4 regions of the Paenibacillus sp. FSL R10-2782 genome follow, and region 3 is predicted to be linked to each of the others. Evidence: riboswitches for the same ligand, from Rfam matches in the RefSeq annotation. Region 3 holds a riboswitch; each other region holds the start of a gene.
What was found. A riboswitch is a leader RNA that binds a small molecule or an ion and turns the genes downstream of it on or off. The one in region 3 is predicted to bind thiamine pyrophosphate.

Region 1: another riboswitch for thiamine pyrophosphate. It lies ahead of thiC (phosphomethylpyrimidine synthase ThiC); the one in region 3 lies ahead of NST83_RS13280 (thiamine phosphate synthase).
Region 2: another riboswitch for thiamine pyrophosphate. It lies ahead of thiM (hydroxyethylthiazole kinase); the one in region 3 lies ahead of NST83_RS13280 (thiamine phosphate synthase).
Region 4: another riboswitch for thiamine pyrophosphate. It lies ahead of NST83_RS04690 (ECF transporter S component); the one in region 3 lies ahead of NST83_RS13280 (thiamine phosphate synthase).

Annotation. Positions count from the first base shown of each region.
Region 1 covers NZ_CP151951.1:793,850-796,974, forward strand. The annotation lists gene NST83_RS03610 (alpha/beta hydrolase) at 1-298, opposite strand, end outside; gene NST83_RS03615 (IclR family transcriptional regulator) at 599-1,342, shown strand; TPP riboswitch at 1,450-1,562, shown strand; gene thiC (phosphomethylpyrimidine synthase ThiC) at 1,746-3,125, shown strand, end outside.
Region 2 covers NZ_CP151951.1:2,768,485-2,771,609, forward strand. The annotation lists gene NST83_RS12480 (DsrE/DsrF/DrsH-like family protein) at 1-453, shown strand, start outside; gene NST83_RS12485 (metal-sensitive transcriptional regulator) at 530-796, shown strand; gene NST83_RS12490 (rhodanese-like domain-containing protein) at 812-1,123, shown strand; TPP riboswitch at 1,387-1,496, shown strand; gene thiM (hydroxyethylthiazole kinase) at 1,547-2,383, shown strand; partial or broken gene NST83_RS12500 (hypothetical protein) at 2,407-2,454, shown strand; gene NST83_RS12505 (hypothetical protein) at 2,502-2,792, opposite strand; gene NST83_RS12510 (LysR family transcriptional regulator) at 2,911-3,125, shown strand, end outside.
Region 3 covers NZ_CP151951.1:2,952,865-2,955,989, forward strand. The annotation lists gene thiO (glycine oxidase ThiO) at 1-826, opposite strand, end outside; gene NST83_RS13280 (thiamine phosphate synthase) at 891-1,490, opposite strand; TPP riboswitch at 1,788-1,896, opposite strand; gene NST83_RS13285 (ABC-F family ATP-binding cassette domain-containing protein) at 1,985-3,125, opposite strand, start outside.
Region 4 covers NZ_CP151951.1:1,031,439-1,034,563, forward strand. The annotation lists gene NST83_RS04685 (nucleotidyltransferase domain-containing protein) at 211-1,035, shown strand; TPP riboswitch at 1,078-1,189, shown strand; gene NST83_RS04690 (ECF transporter S component) at 1,415-2,011, shown strand; gene NST83_RS04695 (ABC transporter ATP-binding protein) at 2,011-3,125, shown strand, end outside.

The DNA of each region.
Region 1 (3,125 bases), 2.2 Mb from region 3:
GGATATACCAGCCCTGCACCATCCGGCTGCCATCCTTGGCGGGGAAGCTGATTTCCTCGTAGGGCATTCCTTTGGCCTGCATCGGGTTCGAGTAGAGTGGCGCGACGGTTGGATTCGTCAGCACCCATGCGATATAGGCGTGCAGGGTAATAAAGCAAAACAATAGAAAAAATACGACTGACAGCAGCAAGGCAATGACCACATGCTTGATCCGCAATAGCCGGGGGTTGATCAGTGGGGTGGACGGCTCCTGGACAGCATGCTGTAGCTGAGAGCTGCGCTGGGATGTCGAAATCATGTAAGAGCCTCCTTCATATAAAAATGAACTTCGTTTCATAGAATATTAGGTACAATTCCACTTGAAATTGATAGTTTATGCCCGTATCGATACCTATTATCGTATGATGCGTGTTATCCAAAGTCAACGCTTGAACCGGAAAAGTAAAAATGATGCAAAGAATTGTCGATGTTTGTCCTCGTTCTGTAATATGGCTGTCACAAAAACATTGGTTTACAGTAGCCGCGATTATTCTATATAATTTATGTAACCATGTTTCATGGTGTGAAACGAATATGAAACAAAGAGGAGCGGTTCACAATGGAAGACCGTAAATTAACCGTTCGCGCCGTGGAGCGTGCGCTTGATATACTGATGTGTTTTACCGGAGATTCCGATCTAGGCCTGACAGAGATTGCTTCCAAAATTGGTTTACATAAAAGCACGGTTCATCGGCTGCTGGCTACGTTGGAGGATCGGGGCTTTGTTGTTCGGAATGCTGCAACGGAAAAATATCGGCTCGGCATCCGGATATGGGAACTGTCCACCCATCTGTCGCAAAGCGACGAGCCGGCGATCCTGTTACAGCCAGCCATGGAAGGATTGCGTGACCGTCTGGGCGAAACGGTCAGCTTATACCTGCGCGATGGCAGCATGCGTATCCGCATTCAGGCCGTGCAGAGCAATCAGGCGATCCGTCGCGTTGCACCAGTAGGTGCAAGCATGCCGCTGGCTGTAGGAGCCTCCAGCAAGGTGCTGGCGGCCTTTATGCCGCCGCAGGAGCTGGAAGCCCTGCTAACCGGGGATGAATGGCCGCCCTCGGTAGATCCGGAGGTCTATAAGGCTCAATTGCAGGATATCCGCGAGAAGGGCTATGCGACCAGCTATGAGGAACGGGAGCCGGGCGCTGCTGCTGTCGCTGCGCCTATCGTGAATCGGAAGGGGCAGGTCGCTGCGGCCTTGTCTGTATCTGGTCCGGTTAGCCGACTAGCGCCCGAGAAGCTGCATGATTTTGCACCGATTTTAATCGAGGCAGCCAAGGAAATGGGGCTTATGCTTCCATAATCTTTGGAAAAAGGGACCAGGGAAGGGTTGCCAAAGCCGCAAATTTGAAGTAATCTGTTGGTGATGGCGGGTTGTCCTATATAGCCGCCTCATACGAATAGAATTAACAGAGTTACTGGGGGAGCCTGTAATGCCGGGCTGAGATGGAATCGCACTAGATTCCGGACCCTTTGCACCTGATCTGGATCATACCAGCGTAGGGAAGTAATCGGCCATTGAAATGTATACGCAGCCGCTGTCTACGGCAATGCATCGGAGTATGTTTCCGCGTGCGCAGCTGTCTGGATAGCCGTTTCGTTAGATTAGCCGGTTCCCTGGGGAACCGGCTTTTTTGCATAGATCAGCCAGCCTGGGGATGGTTCCGGATCGGTGTGTCATTTCATCGAAACGGGAGGAATGGACAATGAAACCGACAGAAACAGAAGGAACAGTAGGGAACGCAGTGGATGAACAGACTGGAGGGGTAAAGCCCTTTCCAGGGAGCCGCAAGGTGTATATTCAAGGCACGCGGCCGGACATTGCCGTGCCGGAGCGTGAAATCGCGCTGCATCCCACACATACGCCACAGGGCACGGAGCATCATGAGCCGTTACGCGTGTACGATACGAGTGGTCCCATGACCGACGAAGCCTATCAGGTCGATATCCATCAGGGCTTGCCTCCATTACGGCGGGCTTGGGCACTGGAACGGGGCGATGTGGAGGCTTACGAGGGGCGCGCCGTCAAGCCGGAGGATAATGGGCTGAAGCCCGGCTCCAAACGGGAGACGGCGGAATTTCCCGGCGTCACCAACCGTCCGCTCCGTGCGCGGCAAGGGCGTAGTGTAACGCAAATGCATTATGCGCGGCAAGGGATCATTACGCCCGAAATGGAATTTGCAGCCATCCGCGAAGGAGTGGAGCCTGAGTTTGTGCGGCAGGAGTTGGCGGCTGGACGAGCCATCTTGCCTTCAAATATCAATCACCCGGAAAGTGAGCCGATGGTGATTGGACGTCATTTTCACGTGAAGATTAATGCGAACATTGGTAATTCTGCGGTTACGTCCTCCATCGAGGAGGAAGTGGAAAAAATGACCTGGGCTGTACGCTGGGGCTCGGATACGGTCATGGACCTGTCCACAGGCCGTAACATCCATACGACGCGTGAATGGATCATCCGTAACTCTCCTGTGCCGATCGGAACTGTACCGCTGTATCAGGCGCTTGAAAAGGTGAACGGCGAAGCTGAGGCGCTAACGTGGGAGTTGTATCGTGACACGCTGATTGAGCAGGCAGAGCAGGGCGTGGACTATTTCACCATCCATGCGGGCGTGCTGCTGCGGTATATTCCGATGACGGCAAGCAGAATGACGGGAATTGTGTCCCGTGGCGGTTCAATCATGGCGGCTTGGTGCCTTGCGCACCATCAGGAGAACTTTTTGTACACGCATTTTGAAGAAATATGCGAAATTATGAAAGCCTACGATGTAGCCTTTTCCCTTGGGGATGGTTTGCGTCCGGGGAGTATCTATGATGCGAATGATGAGGCACAGTTTGCTGAGCTGGATACGTTGGGCGAGTTAACGCAAATTGCCTGGAAGCATGATGTTCAGGTTATGATTGAAGGGCCGGGACATGTCCCGATGCACAAAATCAAGGAGAACGTGGACCTGCAAATGGAGATTTGCAAGGAAGCTCCCTTTTATACACTGGGACCGCTCACGACGGATATTGCACCTGGCTACGACCATATTACCTCGGCGATCGGGGCGGCAATGATCGGTTGGTTCGGGACGTCCATGCTG
Region 2 (3,125 bases), 180 kb from region 3:
GTATTATTCAGCGGGGAGCTGGATAAGGCTATCGCTGCATTTATTATCGCAAATGGTGCGGCGGCTTACGACCATGAAGTGACCATCTTCTTTACGTTTTGGGGGCTAAACACGCTGCGTAAGGAGGAACTCGTACGCACAAATAAGGGGCTACTCGAAAAAGCCTTTGGCTGGATCATGCCGCGTGGACCCCAAAAGCTGGCATTGTCCAAAATGAATTTTGCAGGACTCGGCCCGCAGATGATCAAGCATGTCATGAAAAAGCATAATGCGCTTTCTCTTCCGCAGCTTATCGAGCTGGCGCAAGAGCAGGGAATCAAGCTGGTAGCTTGTACCATGACCATGGATCTGCTAGGACTGCAACAGGAAGAACTGATGGACGGTTTGGAATATGCCGGAGTAGCTGCCTACTTGGGGGATGCTACGCAGGGCAAGGTAAATCTATTCATTTAGGGTGTCTTAATTATTTTTTTGGTTTATAATATACCTATACATGTATATGATTAAATCAAAAAGGAGTCTATACCTTATGGATTACAATTATAGTGATGAACTGAAAACACGCCTGAGAAGAATTGAGGGTCAGGTGCGTGGGGTGCTTCGTTTAATGGATGAAGGACAGTCCTGCAAGGACGTAGTAAGCCAGTTATCTGCCGTACGCAACGCATCCGATAAGGCAATTGCCCAAATCGTGGCAGAGAATCTGCAACGTTGTATATTGGAAGAGCAAGAAGCTGGTGGAGATACAGATAAACTTGTTAAGGAAGCAATTCAGCTTCTCGTAAAAAGCCGTTAAGGAGGTCATTTTATTATGTCTTTTAAAGTTGAAAAAGAAATTACTCCTCAGCAGCTCGCGGCCCGTCTGAAACAAAATGAGGAAATTGTCATTATAGATGTACGCGAACCTGCTGAATGGTCAGAAGGCCATATTGAAAGTGCCAAGCACATTCCCCTCGGTCAATTGCTGGAAAGACAACACGAGCTTGATCCAAAGCAAGAAACGATTATAGTATGCAGAAGCGGAAACCGCAGCGGGCTGGCATGTGAATTACTTGGCGAAAAAGGTTTTAATGCGGTTAATATGATCGGTGGCATGAATGAGTGGACAGATACAACGGTATAAGCATAAAATTTTTCTTAGGGCAATATTATTTCAAATAATATTGCCCTCTATACATAAGGAACGGTGAACATAAGTGCCTAAATTTTTGTTGAAATAAACAGGATGTTGAGAAGTTTCGTTCGTAACCCGAATACGAAAACCCCCATTTCCATTGGGTATGATTTCATTTAAATGAATGCTGGATTGTTGAACATCCGTTTCCAGATCCATGTCTTTATGGCAATTACCTGTTGATTTTTGTAAGACGAACCCGTAACATTAGAAAAAAATATAACGGGAGCCTGTGGAAGCAAGCTGAGAGTATGACTAAGCCGTCGTAGACCGTGTGAACCTGTTGGATAATGCCAGCGTAGGGATAACTGTATACATATGTATAAGCCAACAGTCTTTCACAGGTTCCTGAAGAAAGAGGGTTGGTTTTTTGTGTTAGATAAAAAGGCTTTATTGCTACAAAATATGCGGGATACGAATCCGCTCATTCACAATATAACTAATGTGGTCGTCACCAATTTTACGGCAAACGGACTGCTCGCGCTCGGCGCTTCACCAGTTATGGCATACGCCAAAGAGGAAGTCGCAGATATGGCCCGTATTGCAGGGGCGCTTGTACTTAACATCGGGACGTTAAATGAGGAACTTGTAGAGTCCATGATTGTGGCTGGTTTATCGGCTAATGAGCATGGGGTACCCGTGCTGTTAGATCCCGTGGGTGCGGGGGCGACTCCATTCCGCACAGCCTCCGCTCTCCGTATTCTAGATCGGGTCAAGGTGGATATTATTCGCGGTAACGCTGCTGAAGTTGCACAAATCATTGGCGAAGACATGCAGATTAAAGGTGTCGATGCTGGAGAAACAGGTGATTTGAATATTCCACAACTTGCAGTCAAAACAGCCCATCAACTGAATACGATTGTTGCAATCACCGGCAAAGAAGACGTCATTACCGACGGCCGTATAGGATGGATCATTGAAAACGGCCATGGCATGCTTACCAAAGTTACGGGAGCTGGTTGCCTATTAACTTCGGTGCTGGGCGCTTTCGCTGCTGTCGAAAACGACAGGCTTACTGCTGGTATGGTAGCACTTGCCGTATATGGCGTTGCTGCTGAAATGGCAGCGGAACGAAAAGGTGCAGAAGGACCAGGAAGCTTTCAGATCGAGCCGCTTAATATGCTGTTCGCTGTAACGCCGGACGATGTGCGCCAGTACGGTAGGGTGCGCCCGCTAGAATTACAGGGCGGAAAACCCTCAGTCAGTTAACACCGCTCGATTTTTTAACGTCATTGGTTTTAAGTGAAATTGTGGGAAATACACTATACGACGATAAGGTGAGCATTGGGCAACTTTTGTTTGCTTTGATACCGTGGTGCGCGCTGTCCTACTTTTTTGAAAAGGCAACGACCCATTTTGTAAGATTTGGATATATGGCGGAGGGCCGGACTGTACTGCTCATCGAGCCAAACGAAGCGAGGGCCGCAATCAGCAGCAATTGCCGGACCAGGAGCAGCACGATATGCCGCATCCGGTCGAAAATGCTGGCGCCTTGAATCGCTGCCGCCCGCAGCATTGTACCCGACAGATTGCCAAAGGCCCCAAGCTGCACCCTAACCGCATATGGAATTGCTCCGGCGATACCGGCAATGACCAGTAGGGAAGGGGTGCCGTACAAATGAAGGCCGATGGACTCCAGCCATTTCTGATTCCAGATGAAAATATACCCGATCCCCAGGACTACGCCGGGTACCGCCAGCGATACAATCTATGATTTATTGAAGGAGAGGAAGCCTGTGAATTTGCAGCAATTAAAGGTGTTTGTGCTCGCAGTTGAACTGCAGAAGCTGTATCTGGTCGCGCAAAAACTGGAGGTGACGCAGCCTACCGTTACTTTTCATCTGAATAAATTACAGGAGGATATTGGCGTTTCACTGTTTCATACGAAATCTTATCATGTCATTAAGCTGACTGAAGCGGGGAAAGCCTTCTATCATTATGCTTCGCAGAT
Region 3 (3,125 bases):
GCAGACTCGTCGCCCCAATCCAAAGCTCGTTATTCCGCTTGGGCACCAGGTAAATATCATCGGCGTAAATAGTATATTCCAATGGATGATCCTTCAAGGAGACTGCAACAGCCTCACCCTTGACCGGATTAAGCGGATATTCAAAACCAACCTGCTCCAGCAGTCGCATACTATCCAAGCCTCCAGCAATAATGACCTGTTCGCAGGAAAAAAAGCCTCTGTCTGTTTGCACGCCACAAACTCGCCCATGCTGTACTATGAGTTGCTCCGCCTGTGTACCAGTCCATATTGTTGCTCCCAGCACCGTAGCTGCCCTTGTATAAGCACAGCAAAGCTGGGCCGGAGAAATCTGCGTCTCCTTTGATCGGTATATAGCCCCGATCACTTGACCATCCAAACCTGGAATTCGGCGGACCAATTCTCTGGCATCCCACCACACAGGATGATCACCCTCTTGCGCAATAGCCGCATTCCAGCGTCTTTGTCCCTCGGCTTCCGAGCGGAAAGGAGTCACAAATCCTTCTGTCCGGAATTCTACTGGAACACCGGACAAATGCTCCAGGTCACGAACCAGCTCGGGAAATGCATCCCGGCTTGAGCGAGCGAACTGTGCAAACTCCGGGTCGGTGAATTCCTCACTCTCTGCTGCCAGCATCCCGACCGCAGCTCCTGAGGCTCCCTCGCCCGGAATGAATCGTTCCACCAATATCGTACTGCGACCCTCCTTGGCCACATGATAAGCAATCGAGCTACCGATGACACCTCCACCAATCACCAAGCATTCAGCATGTCCAATAGCTTGTGCCCCTGTTTTTATCTCTGGCATATGTTCCATCTCTCCTCTCCACTAATGATTCTGCTTGCGGCGATCTCCTACTTTCGTTTCACCACTACAGGCTGTGCACTACCCGATCCGCCATTCGCTTGTACGCCATCGCAGCCGCAACGGGGGACTCAGCCTCCCAGATGCCGGACATCACCGCAATTCCGCTTGCACCCGCAGTATACAGCTCGTGAATATGGCGTGGTTGTATGCCGCCTAGAGCGATCACAGGAATGTTCAGCAGCCTGCATATGCGCTCAAGCTGTACTATACCTCGCGGAGTAACACCAGGCTTGCAGTGAGTCTCATACACATGGCCATAGAGTACATAATCCGCTCCTGCCTGTTCGGCAGCCTGTGCCTCTTCCAAAGAATGCACCGACACCCCGCACCGCGTACCCTCTGAAAGTAAGCTTTTAACAGATGCAACAGGTAATCCGTCAGCCGGTAGCTGGATAGCTCCAACGGAGGTCAGCAATGCAACATCCACCCGGTCATTTACTGCAATTTGCTGTAAAGGAACTCCACGATTCACCATACTGCGGGTTAAAGCAAGCAATCCAGATGCGCCCTTCTGCTTCAAGCGCACGTGTACATAATGAACATACGGATGAATAGCAGCAGCCACTTGGGCAGTATGTGCATATGCATCGGAATTGCCTTCCATCGTAATTACGTGCAATTCGATCTTATTCTCACCTCACAATGGACTCAATGGTTGTAAGCTGACCCTGTATCTTTATAGTCTCATATCGTGCCATACGGTATGGACTAACCACGTTTACCAGCAAAAAAATGAAGGGGTACGGTATTATGAATACGAATATATGAATACGAACGAAAACGCAAAAAAACCACTTCCCGAAGGAAGTGGTTTAACGTACGTCCAATAACCAAACGGATCATTATATCCGTATACGTATATCGTCCCACATACAAACAAAGTAATAAATTCGTTACCTTGCTTGTACGGCGCTCACTTCCCTACGCTGGCATAACCCAGATCAGGTGCAAAGGGTCCGAAATCCATTTATTCCGTCTCAGCCGCATGGGCGGCTCCCCTAGTGTAACTATTTTATTGTATCAGCTAAAGATAGCTTAGCATATTTTCCTAATCCTGCAAACCCTGCTTCTTGTGAAGCTTGGTACAGAACTGGATATTTAATTGACTTTACTTGACCATTCTTCCACATTCCACGTTTTGGTTACCCAATCCTCATAAAAGTCTGGTTCGTGAGATACGAGCAGTACCGTTCCTTTGTATTCCTTCAAGGCACGTTTTAGCTCATCCTTCGCTTTGATATCCAAGTGATTGGTAGGCTCATCGAAAAGCACCCAGTTGCTTTCCCGCATTAGCAGTTTGCATAGGCGGACTTTGGCCTGCTCACCACCACTGAGCGCGGATAGCGGACGAGTGATATGCTCATTTTTCAAACCGCAACGCGCCAAATGCGCTCTGACTTCATGCTGGTTCAAGTGCGGGAATTCATTCCACACATCTTCAATCGGTGTAACTTTCTCTGCGCGTACCTCTTGCTCAAAATAAGCTGGCTGCAAGAAATCCCCTTGATAGGTCTTGCCACTGATCGGCGGAATTTTTCCCAGAATGGTTTTGAGCAATGTCGATTTACCGACACCATTGTAGCCCACAATCGCAATTTTATCACCACGTTCAATCGTCATGGACATTTTAGGCAACAGGGCATGGGTGTAACCAATTTCAAAATCAATACCCTCAAATACTGTTTTCCCGCTTGCACGCGCTTCTTTAAATTGGAATGTTGGCTTAGCCGCTTCTTCCGGTTTATCAATGCGCTCGATTCGATCAAGCTGCTTCTCACGACTCTTCGCCCGACCTGACGTAGAGGCGCGAGCCTTATTGCGTTGAATGAAATCTTCCTGCTTCTTAATAAAATCCTGCTGCTTCTCATAAGCTTCAATATGCTGATTTTTGTTCAGATCAGCCATTTCAAGGAACTTTTCATAATTGGCTGAATAACGGGTCATTTTGGCAAATTCAAGATGATAGATGACATTCACGACCTGATTCATAAACTCAGTATCATGAGAAATAAGAATAAACGCATATGGATAATCCTTCAGATAACGTGTAAGCCATTCAATATGCTCTACATCCAAATAGTTGGTAGGCTCATCCAGCAGCAGCACATTCGGCTTTTCCAGCAGCAGCTTGGCAAGAAGCACCTTGGTCCGTTGTCCACCGCTAAGTGCGGATACATCCCGATCCAGTCCTATCGCCGCTAGGCCCAGTCCATTCGCCATTTCTTCAACCTTCACATCG
Region 4 (3,125 bases), 1.9 Mb from region 3:
CATAGATGAATGTTAAAGAGCTTCAGAGGATGAACAGCTGATTCACAAGCTGGTGGCTTTTGCAGAAAAACACCTGCCCTTGGAAGAGATTGCTTCTGCCCTGCCGATTTGCCGGGCTTTGGACCAGAGTATGAAGCACATAGAGGAAACGCGAGAATCCATCCGGGAAAAGCTTCAGGAAAATCTATAAATGATTGGAGAGGGAATAGCATGACAGATCCAAAACATGAGCACGATTTAATTAAACCAGAAATGCGTGATACGATATTGGAGGAGCTACGCGCTTTGGAGCAGGAGGAGCAGGTGCGCATTATATATGCCTGCGAATCAGGCAGTCGGGCGTGGGGATTTCCTTCACAGGACAGTGACTATGACGTGCGTTTTATCTATGTGAGGCCCTTGGAGTGGTATTTGTCCATTTTTGATCAACGGGATGTGATTGAGCGCCCGATCAGCGATTTGCTGGATATCAACGGCTGGGATTTGAAAAAGGCGCTCAATCTGTTTCGCAAGTCCAATCCGCCTTTGCTGGAATGGCTGCAATCCCCGATCCCCTATCTGGAGCCATATTCAGTAGCAGAGCAGATTCGCGCTATATCGCCATTAACCTTCTCGCCGAAGTCCTGTATGTATCACTATCTGAATATGGCGCGGGGCAACTATCGGGATTATTTGCAAGGAGAACAGGTGAAGATTAAAAAGTATTTTTACGTACTTCGCCCGCTGCTGGCCTGTGGCTGGATCGAGCGTTACAACAGCATGCCTCCGATGACATTCGAAGACTTGCTGGAGGAATTCATTCCGGCAGATACAGAGCTTTATCAGGTGATCGGACATTTGCTGCAACGTAAAAAAGCGGGCGAGGAACTGGATATGGAGCCACAGCTTTCGGTGGTCAATGATTATATCCAGCAGCAATTGGCTTATTTTGAACAAAAGGCGCCCTTGCTCCAGCATATGGAGGGCGGACGTGATCAGCGATTGGATGATTTGTTTCGCGCTGCGGTGAAGGAAGTATGGCAAGCCGGATTGTAGGATTGTCAAAGCAATGGATGTGGTGTACATTATAGTGAATTAAAAAGCATTGTCGGGAGCTTGAGAAAGTCAGGCTGAGAGGGTGGCCCTTGCCATCGACCGTGAAATCTGATCTGGGTAATGCCAGCGTAGAGAAACCTAGAGCACTATACAGGATTGCCGCGTGTTTTGCGGTTGTCGGTAGATTCGGTTCATATCTTATAATCAAGCTAGGCGGCTGCGCTTAGGCTATTGATTGTATGAGGTATATCGACGAATGATGTTTTGTATGGTGATCCACCTTTTACTGCGCATAAAGCTTGCCTGGAGATTCAGCTCCAGACAAGCTTTTTTTCATGGCCACGAGGCCCATTTTAAGGGAAAAGGGGAGTACATCATTATGAATACTGCTGTAAAAGCGTCTAATGGATTGAAGCTGACGGATATTTTGGTCACAATTGTGATTGCCGTCGTGTTCGGTTTGGTTTATAAAATATGGGGGCCTGCGTATGATCTGGTGAAACCGCTTGGGCTGAACGCCGAGCAATGGGTGTATGGCATGTGGTTTATGGCGGGCACTTTCGCATACCTTATTATCCGCAAGCCGGGAGTTGCGATTTTGGCAGAGGTGGCAGCGGCAACGGTCAGTGCTTTTTTGGGAAGTGAATGGGGGATGTCCACCTTGTACTACGGCTTTCTGCAAGGTTTGGGAGCAGAGCTGTTCTTTGCGGCTTTTCTGTACCGGAATGCCAACCTGTGGGTCACTTCGCTGGCTGCGGCTGGATCGGCTATAGCCTCCCTGATTTTGGACTTCAGTTACGGGTATATTGATCAGCTTTCGACCTGGAACTATGTTTTGTATGTCGGATTCCGAATGATTGGCAGTATTGTGATCGCCGGGGTGTTCGCGTTCTATCTGGCTAAGGCGCTGGAAGTCACCGGGGTGACACGTACCTTAAGACCCGCAACGGAACAGGACTATAAGGGGCTGGACTAATGAGTGGGGTAGTCGAAGATGTGGTGGCGTCGGTCACTCGTCTTCGTTTGAAATTTCCCGGTGAGCAGGAGCTGCTTTTTCACAATATGTCTGTATCCGTCCGCAAGGGGGAAAAGCTGCTGCTGCTCGGACCGAGTGGATGCGGTAAATCAACACTGCTCCAGGTGCTTAGTGGTCTGATTCCGCGCACGATAGAAGTACCGATGAACTGTGATGCTGTCGTCATTCCAGCGCGTGCGGGTATCGTATTTCAAGATCCAGATACGCAGTTTTGTATGTCGTATGCGGACGAGGAACTGGCTTTTGTGCTAGAAAATAATCAGGTTCCCCGTGAGCAAATGCCGTCTCGTATCCGCAAGCTGCTGACGCAGGTCGGTCTTTCGACGGATGAGATACATATGCCGATTGGCAGCATGTCTCAGGGCATGAAGCAACGGCTGGCGATTGCGTCTGTGCTGGCGATGGAGCCGGAGGTGCTTTTTCTGGATGAGCCGACGGCTTTGCTGGATGAAGAAGGCACCGCACAGGTGTGGGATACGATTCGCCACATTTCAGCAGATCAGACGCTAGTGATTGTGGAGCATAAAATTAATGAAATTGTCCATGATGTGGACCGGATTGTGGTGCTTTCTGCTCAAGGGGAGATCATGGCAGACGGAACTGCGGAAGAGGTATTTCATGTGCATCGGCAGGCGTTGTCTGATTACGGTGTATGGTATCCGGGCGTATGGAATGAGGCATCTTCACCACGTTGGAGTGAACAAGAGGCAGAGGGACACATCTTCTGTGAACTGAATGAGTTAAACATTTCTCATCAGGTAGAAGAGGCGGCTGTGGGTACTCCTATACTGGAGCTGGAGCATTTTAGCGGCCTTCGGGGTTCGAGTCCGGTCATTCATGTGGAGAAAGCGCAGGTGAAGCCAGGTGACTGGATTGGCGTGATCGGTGAAAATGGAGCTGGTAAAAGCTCGCTGCTGCTCTCCATGATGCGCTTAATCCGAACGCAGGGAAGTTACAGCGTGGACGGAATAGAGGCTGGCGGTACGGAACAACTGGCAGAGCACATCGCGTTTGTGTTTCAAAATCCGGAGCTGCAATTCGTAGCGCACACCGT